DNA from 2 places in the Dermacoccus sp. Tok2021 genome. Region 1 is predicted to be linked to the other one. Evidence: riboswitches for the same ligand, from Rfam matches in the RefSeq annotation. Region 1 holds a riboswitch; the other holds the start of a gene.
What was found. Region 1 has a riboswitch for S-adenosylmethionine ahead of K9D12_RS15390 (flavin reductase family protein). Riboswitches for the same ligand answer to the same signal wherever they lie in the genome.
Positions count from the first base shown of each region.

Region 2: linked by a shared signal. The riboswitch ahead of K9D12_RS00810 (bifunctional o-acetylhomoserine/o-acetylserine sulfhydrylase) and the one ahead of K9D12_RS15390 (flavin reductase family protein) in region 1 are both predicted to bind S-adenosylmethionine.

Region 1 covers NZ_JAGTHU010000032.1:2,636-7,871, forward strand. The annotation lists gene K9D12_RS13820 (DNA translocase FtsK) at 1-2,391, shown strand, start outside; SAM riboswitch class I at 2,577-2,666, shown strand; gene K9D12_RS15390 (flavin reductase family protein) at 2,941-3,486, shown strand; gene K9D12_RS13830 (LLM class flavin-dependent oxidoreductase) at 3,486-4,619, shown strand; gene K9D12_RS13835 (ABC transporter permease) at 4,746-5,236, shown strand, end outside.
Region 2 covers NZ_JAGTHU010000001.1:177,306-182,541, forward strand. The annotation lists gene thrS (threonine--tRNA ligase) at 1-1,301, shown strand, start outside; gene K9D12_RS00810 (bifunctional o-acetylhomoserine/o-acetylserine sulfhydrylase) at 1,372-2,697, opposite strand; SAM riboswitch class IV at 2,763-2,878, opposite strand; gene K9D12_RS00815 (GNAT family N-acetyltransferase) at 2,992-3,471, shown strand; gene K9D12_RS00820 (hypothetical protein) at 3,468-3,854, shown strand; gene K9D12_RS00825 (HIT domain-containing protein) at 3,887-4,456, shown strand; gene pgsA (phosphatidylinositol phosphate synthase) at 4,567-5,190, shown strand; gene K9D12_RS00835 (phosphatidylinositol mannoside acyltransferase) at 5,190-5,236, shown strand, end outside.

The sequences.
Region 1 (5,236 bases):
GCCGCGGGTGACGTCGACGCCGTGCGTGACGCCGGCGGAGTGCTCGGCGTCATCTCCGGCGGCCCGCTGGCCGCAGGCCTGACGCTCTGGGGCGCCGGCGTCATCCTCGGCCTCGTGTCGTTCTTCGGTTTCCTCGTGCTGACGCGCACGCCGGTCAACCGCATCCCTCAGCGTCTGCGTGAGGTTGAGGCCACGATCTTCGGTGGTCACGCTCCGACCGAGGAGCGCGACTACGCCCAGCGCGACGCCGTCGCCGACGACCTGCACGGCGCCGACATCGGCAACCGTGCGCGCGGCGGAGCACCCCGCCGCGCCGCCGACGTGCACCACGGCGACGAGCCGTACGAGCAGGCAGCAGAGGTCGTCGGCCGCGGTCCGCGCGGTCGCGGGCGTGGCTCGCGCAAGACCCTCGGTCGTCAGCGCGGCGAGCAGCAGATCTACGACATCGACACGATCGAAGGCGGCGACCCGGCGGACGGCTCCGCCGACGAGGGCGAGCGCGCCACGTCGGCCGGCGCGGCAGCTCTGGCTCGGGCCCGCGGCTCGCGTGCGACCACGTCACGCCCGGCCACCACGGACGAGGCCGACACCGCCACCGTCGAGACGGCCGGTGGCTCCAAGCAGCGTCCGGGCGAATCGCCCAAGGCCGCCGCAGCCCGCCAGGAGACGGCGCAGCGCCCGGCCGCCGAGGTGCCTCAACGTCAGGTCGAGGCTCAGCCGACGGAGCAGCTCCCACAGCGCGTCGAGCAGCTCGCCCTCGCCGGCGACATCACGTACACGCTGCCCGAGTCGACCCTCCTCGAGGAGGGCACGCCGCCCAAGGAGCGTTCGGCCGCGAACGACCGCGTCGTCGACGCGCTCACCGAGGTGCTCGACCAGTTCGGCATCGACGCCGTCGTCTCCGGTTTCACCCGCGGCCCGACGGTCACGCGTTACGAGGTCGAGCTCGGCCCCGGCGTCAAGGTCGACCGCGTCACGGGTCTGAGCAAGAACATCGCCTACGCCGTGGCCAGCGCCGACGTGCGCATCCTGTCGCCCATCCCGGGCAAGAAGGCCATCGGTATCGAGATCCCGAACGCCGACAAGGAACTTGTCAGCCTCGGTGACGTGCTGCGCAGCCAGGCGGCCCGCAACAATCACCACCCGATGGTCATGGGTGTCGGTAAGGACGTCGAGGGTGGCTACGTCGTGGCCAACCTCGCGAAGATGCCGCACATGCTCGTCGCCGGTGCCACCGGTGCCGGTAAGTCGAGCTTCGTCAACTCGATGATCACCTCACTCCTCATGCGGGCCACGCCCGAAGAGGTGCGCATGGTGCTCGTCGACCCCAAGCGCGTCGAGCTGACGGCGTACGAGGGCATCCCGCACCTCATCACGCCGATCATCACGAACCCGAAGAAGGCCGCCGAGGCTCTCGAGTGGGTCGTGCGCGAGATGGACGCGCGCTACGACGACCTCGCCGCGTTCGGCTACAAGCACATCGACGAGTTCAACAAGGCCGTGCGTGCGGGCAAGGTGACCCTCCCGCCGGACAGCAAGCGCAAGCTCGCGCCGTACCCGTACCTCCTCGTCGTCGTCGACGAGTTGGCGGACCTCATGCTCGTCGCGCCGCGTGACGTCGAGGCCTCGATCCAGCGCATCACGCAGCTCGCGCGTGCCGCCGGTATCCACCTCATCCTCGCGACGCAGCGCCCGTCGGTCGATGTCGTCACCGGCATCATCAAGGCCAACGTGCCGTCGCGTCTGGCGTTCGCGACGTCGTCGCTCGCCGACAGCCGCGTCGTGCTCGACCAGCCCGGCGCCGAGAAGCTCCTCGGTCAGGGTGACGCGCTCTTCCTGCCGATGGGCGCGAGCAAGCCGATGCGTGTGCAGGGCGCGTGGGTCAACGAGTCGGAGATCCACGGCGTCGTCGCGCACGTCAAGGCTCAGCTCGCGCCCAACTACCGCGAGGACGTTCAGCAGACGGCGCCCAAGAAGGAGATCGACGAGGACATCGGTGACGACCTCGACGTGTTGCTGCAGGCGGCCGAGCTCGTCATCACGACGCAGTTCGGTTCGACCTCGATGCTGCAGCGCAAGCTGCGCGTCGGCTTCGCCAAGGCCGGTCGCCTCATGGACCTGCTCGAGTCGCGAGCAATCGTCGGCCCGTCCGAGGGGTCGAAGGCGCGCGACGTCCTCGTCAAGCCCGACGACCTCCCCATGACGCTCGCGCTGCTCAAGGGCGAGGACGTTCCGGACGATGCCGTGGCCAGCGGCGCCGACGGCGGTCCGGTCGACCTCGTCGCCCAGGCGCAGGGCGATCTCGACGAACCGGGCGAGCAGTACTACGACGGGCACGACGGCGGTGACGGTAGTGAGGACGCCTGGGAGCTGACGCAGCACGGTCGCTGAGGTCGCCAGGTCGGCGGCGCCAGCCTGATGGAGGAGTCCCTGCATCCCGGATCATCGGGATGCTGGGACTTTTGTGTCCCGGACGGTCCCGTGTGGCGTCCGAGGTGGTAGTTGCGATACAGGTGTCGTGTCCCAGTATGTGGATTCTGCTTGTGGGTGGCGCGACCAGCCAGTTGACTGCATTCATCCCATCCAGAGCGGCCGAGAGATCTGGCTCGTCGACGCCGCAGCAACCGACCCTCGCGGAACGGTGCTCACGCCAGAAGCGATGGAGTTGATTCTCATGTCGGAACACCGCGTTTCGTCTTTTCGTGCCTGCCGACGTCGGACGGTTGATTTGATGCGCCGTCGCGTCAGTGCATGTCGCTGAAGAACGCACGACGATCTCAACGCCTCCGTGGGCGCGACCCTCGCGACTTTCGACTCTCGGGTCGTAGCCCGCCCATGCCCGAGATGCCGTCCGGTCGGATCACCGATTGTCGATGTGACCCGGTACGTCGTACGCGCGCTAGACGCCCTTCCCCGCTCACTGATCAAGAGATGAGTTTCATGTTGCCCACAGCACCACCTCACACCGAGATCGTTGTCTCGGTGGTGAAGCCCGATCTTCGTCCCGTGTTTCGCCGCGCGGTCTCGAGCGTCTGGGTCATCACGACTGCCGGGGAGGCAGGGCCGGTCGGCTTGACCGCTTTGTCTGTCCACTCGGTTTCGGTCGACCCACCCCTCGTGTCCTTCAACATCAGTCGCACGTCTCACTCGCTGGCTTCAATCGTGCGAACCGGACGTGTCGCCCTCCACCTTCTCGACGAGAACCAAGGGCAGCTCATGACCCGATTCGCCGGCCCGCGTGAGGCCCGGTTTCAGGACGACGGTCTCTGGTCGTGGGACAGGACCGGTCTGCCGCGACTCACGGACGTCGCAGCTCGATTGACAGCCACGGTCCGTGATGCCCATGAGGCGGGAGACAGCTGCCTCATCGTCGCCGAGGTGGATAGCGCCGAGCACGTCGCAGATCGCGGTCCGCTTGCCCACCACAACGGAGCGCATCACAGCGTCTCGCCCTCAGTGTCACGAACGACGAACGGAGTCCGATGATGAGCACGTCCACGAACCAGCCGACCTTCCACTGGTTCCTACCGACCTCCGGCGACTCGCGTGGAATTGTCTCTGGAGGTCATGGGGCCGCGGTCGAGGGCACTGATCGAACCCGTGAACCGTCCGCGGGCTACCTGCGTCAGGTGGCACAGGCGGCGGAGGCCAACGGTTTCGAATCCGTCCTGACGCCAACGGGTCTGTGGTGCCAGGACTCCTGGCTCATGGCCGCTGCGCTTTCCCAGCACACTGAGCGGCTGAAGTTTCTCGTCGCCTTCCGCCCAGGGTCCGTCTCGCCGACTCTGGCAGCGCAAATGGCCACCACCTTCCAGACCATCACTGACGGTCGACTCCACGTCAACATCGTCACCGGGGGAGAATCGTCCGAGCAGCGGGCGTTCGGCGACTTCCTCGGCAAGGACGCCCGATATGCGCGGACCGGAGAGTTCCTCGACGTCGTGAGTCGGTTGTGGGATTGCGAGGATTCGTTCGACTATCGCGGCGAACACCTGGTGGTGGAACAAGCGCGACTCTCGCGGACGCCGACCCCGCGTCCCGAGGTCTTCTTCGGCGGATCTTCGCCAGCCGCACTCGAGATCGCGGCCCGCCACGCCGACGTGTACCTCACCTGGGGGGAGCCGCCGGCACAGGCCAAGGAGAAGATCGACCGAGTCCGCGAACTGGCCGCCCGGCAGGGCCGCACTGTGCGATTCGGTATTCGGTTGCACACGATCTCCCGAGACACATCCGCCGAGGCCTGGGCGGTCGCGGAAGGGCTACTCAAGCGCATCCCCGCGGAACTCATCGAACGTCAGCAGGACGCGCTGCGTCGGTCGGAATCCGAAGGGCAGCGGCGCATGCTCGCGCTGAACGGAGGGACCACTGCCGATTTGGAGATCTACCCCGGGCTCTGGGCTGGCGTGGGGCTGGTGCGCGGTGGAGCCGGAACGTCGCTGGTCGGTTCACATGCTGAGGTCGCAGACCTGATTCGGCAGTACCGCGACGTCGGCTTTGACGATTTCGTGTTGTCCGGATACCCGTGCCTGGAGGAGGCCTACTGGTTCGGTGAGGGGGTGCGCCCACGGGTGGAGGCGGTCCCGGCGGAAGAGCATTCGCACGACCGAGCCGTGAGCTGAGGATCTTTCTCGAATTCGAGGGTTTGCACCGGCCAGGTCGTGGCCACTGACCTGGCCGGCATTCTTTCCGCAATTGCATAAGCAAATGTTTGACAAATCATAATGAAAACCTATGAGGAGTGACTCATGAACGTGACGAGCAGCACAGCTCGGGCGTCGACGGCGGCAGCTGTTGCTTCGCCGGGATCGGCCGACGACACCTTGCCTGCCCGAGTGCGCTTAGGCAGCGCTGGCTCCAACGCGCGCCGTAGGAGGCGGCGGAATCTCATCCGCAGTGATCACGAGCCGCCGAGTTGGGAGGTGCGGGCTCTGAGCCCGCTGGCAATCATCGCGGTGTGGCAATCCGTGAGTGTCATCGGTTGGTTGCCGCAGGACGTTCTCGCACCGCCATCCCGGGTCCTCTCAACGCTGGGGTCGCTGATCTCCGACGGCACGCTCACAACTGCCCTCAGCGTCTCGGTGCAGCGTGCCGGGTTCGGATTCGCACTGGGGTCGCTCATTGCCTTGGGTGCAGCGCTCCCGGTGGGCCTGACGCGTACCGGTGAGGCGATTATCGATCCGCCGATGCAGATGCTCAGGACTCTGCCCCTGCTGGGGCTGGTTCCGTTGTTCATCGT
Region 2 (5,236 bases), on a different contig from region 1:
CGAAGGACGAGCTCAAGGCCTACCTCGAGCGCCTCGCCGAGGCCGAGAAGCGTGACCACCGCAAGCTCGGCGCGGAGATGGACCTGTTCAGCTTCCCCGAAAACATCGGCCCCGGCCTGCCCGTGTTCCACCCGAAGGGCGGCATCATCAAGCGGGAGATGGAGGACTACGTCCGCCGTCGCCACATCGAAGAGGGCTTCAGCTACGTCGGCACGCCGCACGTGTCGAAGGAAGACCTCTTCTACACCTCGGGTCACCTGCCCTACTACGCCGACGGCATGTTCCCGCCGCTGGACCTCGACGGGCAGAAGTACCGCCTCAAGGCGATGAACTGCCCGATGCACAACGAGATCTTCCGTTCGCGCGGACGCTCCTACCGTGAGCTGCCGCTGCGCTTCTTCGAGTTCGGCACGGTCTACCGCGACGAGAAGTCCGGCGTTCTCTCGGGCCTCACGCGCGTGCGCATGATCACCCAGGACGACTCCCACTCCTACGTGACGCCGGAGCAGGCGCCGGGCGAGATCAAGCACCTGCTCGACTTCATCCTCGGGCTGCTGCGTGACTTCGGGCTGAACGACTTCTACCTCGAGCTGTCGACGCGTGACGAGGCCGGCGACAAGAAGGACAAGTTCATCGGCACCGACGAGCAGTGGGAGGTCGCGACGCAGGTGCTCGCCGACGTCGCGAACGCCTCGGGCCTCGAGCTCGTGCCCGACCCGGGCGGCGCAGCCTTCTACGGCCCGAAGATCTCCGTGCAGGCACGTGACGCCATCGGCCGTACGTGGCAGATGTCGACGATCCAGTACGACTTCAACATGCCCGAGCGCTTCGGCCTCGAGTTCCAGGCTCAGGACGGCACGCGTCAGCAGCCGGTCATGATCCACTCGGCGAAGTTCGGTTCGATCGAGCGCTTCCTTGGTGTGCTCGTCGAGCATTACGCGGGGCAGTTCCCGGCGTGGCTCGCACCGGTTCAGGTGCTCGGGGTTCCGGTCGCGGAGGAGTACTACGACTACCTCGGCGAGGTGGGCGAGAAGCTGCGTCGGGCCGGCGTACGCGTCGAGATCGACACGAGCGACGACCGCTTCCCGAAGAAGATCCGCAACGCCTCGAAGTCGAAAGCGCCGTTCATCCTCATCGCCGGCGAGGAGGACCGCGACAACGGAGCCGTGAGCTTCCGTTACCGCGACGGCTCGCAGAAGAACGGCGTGCCGGTCGACGAGGCCGTGGCCGAGATCGCCGCGTACATCGCCTCGCGCAACAACACGTCGCCCACGGCGGCCGAGGCACCTGCCGAGGCCTGATCCACATACGACGAAGCCGCCGCCCCGATTTGGGGTGGCGGCTTCGTCGTAGTCTCCGCGGTGCGGGCGATCAGGCGGAGGCAGCCTTCGCGGCTGCGAAGCCCTTGTCGAGGTCGGCGATGATGTCGTTCGCGTTCTCGATGCCGACCGACAGGCGCACGAGGCCGGGCGTGACGCCGGCGCCGCGGCGGTCGTCGTCACTGCCCTGGCTGTGCGTCGTCGTCGCCGGGTGGATGGCGAGCGAGCGGACGTCACCGATGTTGGCCACGTGCGAGTGCAGCTCGAGGGCGTCGACGAACGCCTTGCCCGCGTCGATGCCGCCGGCGATCTCGAAGGAGAACACTGCACCGGAACCGGTGGGCAGGTAGCGGTCGGCCAGCTCCTTGTACGGGCTGTCGTCCTTCGAGGCGTAGAAGACCTTTTCGACCTGCGCGTGCTCGCTCAGGTAAGCGACGACCTTCTCCGCGTTCTCCACGTGACGCTCGACGCGCAGCGACAGCGTCTCGAGGCCCTGCGCGATGAGGAAGGCGTTGAACGGCGACACGGCGGAGCCGAGGTCGCGCAGCAGTTCGACGCGCGCCTTGAGAATGAATGCGAGGTTCGCGCCGAGCGCCGAACCGACGCCGAGATCGCGGGCGAAAACGAGGCCGTGGTAGCTCTCGCTCGGCTCGTTGAACTGCGGGAACTTCTCCGGCTCCTTGGCGTAGTCGAACGTTCCGGCGTCCACGAGCACGCCGGCGATCGACGTGCCGTGGCCGCCGAGGTACTTCGTCGCCGAGTGGATGACGACGTCCGCGCCGTGCTCGATCGGGCGCAGCAGGTACGGCGTCGCGACGGTGTTGTCGACGAACAGCGGCAGGCCGGCGTCGTGGGCGACAGCGGCAACACCCGCGACGTCGAGGACCTTCTGGTCGGGGTTGCTCAGCGTCTCACCGAAGAGGAGCTTGGTGTTCGGTCGGATGGCGTTCTTCCACGCGTCGAGGTCACCGATGTCCTCGACGAAGGTGGTCTCCACACCGAGACGCTTGAGCGTGTACTTGAGCAGGTTGTACGTACCGCCGTAGAGAGCGGGCGACGCGACGACGTGGTCGCCTGCCTGCGCGACGTTGAGGATGGCGAACGTCGTCGCGGCCTGGCCGGAGGCCAGCAGCAGGGCGCCGACGCCACCCTCGAGCGCCGCGATGCGCTCCTCGACGGCCTGCGACGTCGGGTTGCCGATGCGGGTGTAGATGGGGCCGAGGTCGGACAGGCCGAAGCGGTTGGCCGCCGTCTCGGCGGAGTCGAAGACGAACGAGGTCGTCTGGTAGATCGGCAGCGCGCGCGATCCGGTGTCCCCGTCCGGCACCTGGCCGGCGTGGATCTGCTTGGTCTCGAAAGCCCAGTCCTGAGCGCTCATGACAACTCCTCGAAAGGTCGCTACCCGTGCGCGAACCTCGCACGCGGGGTGCGCCGGAAGCTCTGCTTCCGCGCTTGCCCGGGCGTATCCGACGCCGGGCCAGGTCGTCACCCGGAGCACCCCGCCGCGGTGGGAGGGTTGCCGGCCAGCAAACCGGGGTTTGACGCTGGCGCTCGTGACCTGGTCCGAGGATATCCCGGGCGGTATCGAGGGGCGGGACTCGTGTCTCACATCGTGGTTTGCCGTGCGGCGCGGGGCGTTTGCCGAAGGGTCAAGCCGTGGTTGACTGGCGCCATGACGATCACCATCGCCCGGGCCAGGCGTGACGACGCCTTCGCCTGTGCAGCGCTTCGGTTGCGCTCGGACCTCGAGGAGGGGCACCTGAATCGGGCCGGTTTCGTGACCGAGTACGCGGACGACTTCCTCTCGGCCTTCGACGAGGTACCCACGTGGATCGCCACCCGTTCCGACGGCACCGTCGTCGGCATCGTGCAGTGCGCCCTCGTCCACCGGATGCCGACGCTCGCGCGCGGCGCCAAGCCGTGGTTGTACGTCGCGTTCGTCTTCGTCGTGCCCGACGAGCGTGGCGCGGGACTCGGCGAACGCATGCTCCGCACCGTCGACGCCTGGGCGGACGCGCGCGGCGTCGAGCGGATGCTGCTCAACACGCGTCCGAAGGCGCGCCCGTTGTACGAGCGTCTCGGACTCGGTGCCCCGGAGGAGCGACACATGCACCGCGACGCACCGTTCGCGGCCACGAAGGAGCAGCGATGAGCGACATCATCTGGGCCCTCGACCAGCGCGAGCGCTGCATCGCCTGCCCGTCGAAGCCGGCGGCGAACGCCGTCGTGCTCTACCTCGGTGAGGACGGCTCGCTGCCGCGCGAGAGCGTCGGATCGCTGGCCGAACGTGGCGTCATGGCCGCGGGCGTCGTGTGGGCGGGTGTGACAGCGGAACTCACCGACGACGACTGGCTCGACCTCGAGGACGCCGCAAGCGGCCTCGGCGGACTCGCGAGCGCCGTCGCCGTCGTGGGTGAAGGCGATGCCGCAGCCGTCGCACAGAAAGTGGCAGAGCGCGTGGGCGGCCTGGCCCACGCGGGCGCTGCGAGCGACGAGCGGCTCGTGGAGAAACTCGCCGAGATCGCTCCGGTCTGACCCGGCGCGCGGGTTTCCCTAGGATGGGGCGCATGGTCACGCAGAACGAGGACTTCACTCCCGAGCACGCCGAGTCCGAGCACGACTTCGCGGGGGAGCCCGACGGGTTCGGCCGACTGTGGACGCCTCACCGCATGGCCTACATCGAGGCCGACCGCCCCTCGAGGGACGCCGGCGACGGCTGTCCGTTCTGCGCGGCGCCGGGCAAGGACGACGCCGAGGGCCTCATCGTGCACCGCGGTGAGCACTGCTTCGTCGTGATGAACCTCTTCCCGTACAACCCGGGCCACCTGCTCGTGTGCCCCTACCGTCACGTGCCGCACTACATCGACCTCACGGACGCGGAGACCGAGGAGTTCACGAAGCTGACGAAGCAGGGCATTCGCGCGCTCAAGGCGGCGTCGAACCCGGCCGGATTCAACCTCGGCATGAACCAGGGCGATGTCGCGGGCGCCGGCGTGGCTGCGCACCTGCATCAGCACATCGTGCCCCGCTGGGGTGGCGACATGAACTTCATGCCGATCGTCGGCCAGACGAAGGCTCTCCCGGTGCTTCTCGAGGACAGCCGTCAGCGCATCGCGGCGTCCTGGCCAACCGACTGACGGCCTCGACCTCGCGGGGCGTGCGGCTCGTGAACGCGGGGTGAGATGTGACTCGTCCGGCGCGGCGCGCACCTCGGCTCGACGTATCGAACCGCTACAGTTGAGTCACCATGCTGAACAAGTACGCGCGCGCCTTCTTCTCCGCGATCTTCCGCCCCCTGGCGCAGCTGCTCCTGCGCCTCGGCATCAGCCCTGACGTCGTCACGATCGTCGGCACGCTCGGTGTCTCGTTCGGCGCGCTGTGGTTCTACCCGCGCGGCGAGTTCCTCGTCGGCACGCTGTTCATCACGGCCTTCGTCTTCTCCGACATGCTCGACGGCAACATGGCCCGCCTGTCGGGTCGCTCGTCGGTGTGGGGCGCCTACCTCGACTCCACGCTCGACCGCGTCGGTGACGCCGCCATCTTCGGTGGCCTCGTGCTCTACTTCGCCGGCCAGGGCGACAACTTCCTCATGGCATGCCTCGCGCTCGCCTGTCTCGTGCTCGGTTCCGTCGTCTCGTACGCCAAGGCTCGCGCCGAGGGTCTCGGTATGGAGGCGAACGTCGGCATCGCGGAACGCGCCGACCGTCTCGTCGCGGTTCTCGTCACCACCGGCCTCACGGGCCTGTTCGACCTGCCGTACATCGTCCTGACGATCGTGCTCGCCCTGCTCGCGGTGGCCTCGTTCATCACCGTGCTGCAGCGCATGCTCATGGTGCGTCGCCAGGCGCTCGGCAAGGCTCTCGCGAACTGATGGCTCGGCCCGCTCCCTACCGCAAGCGAGCGCAGGACGCCGCCAC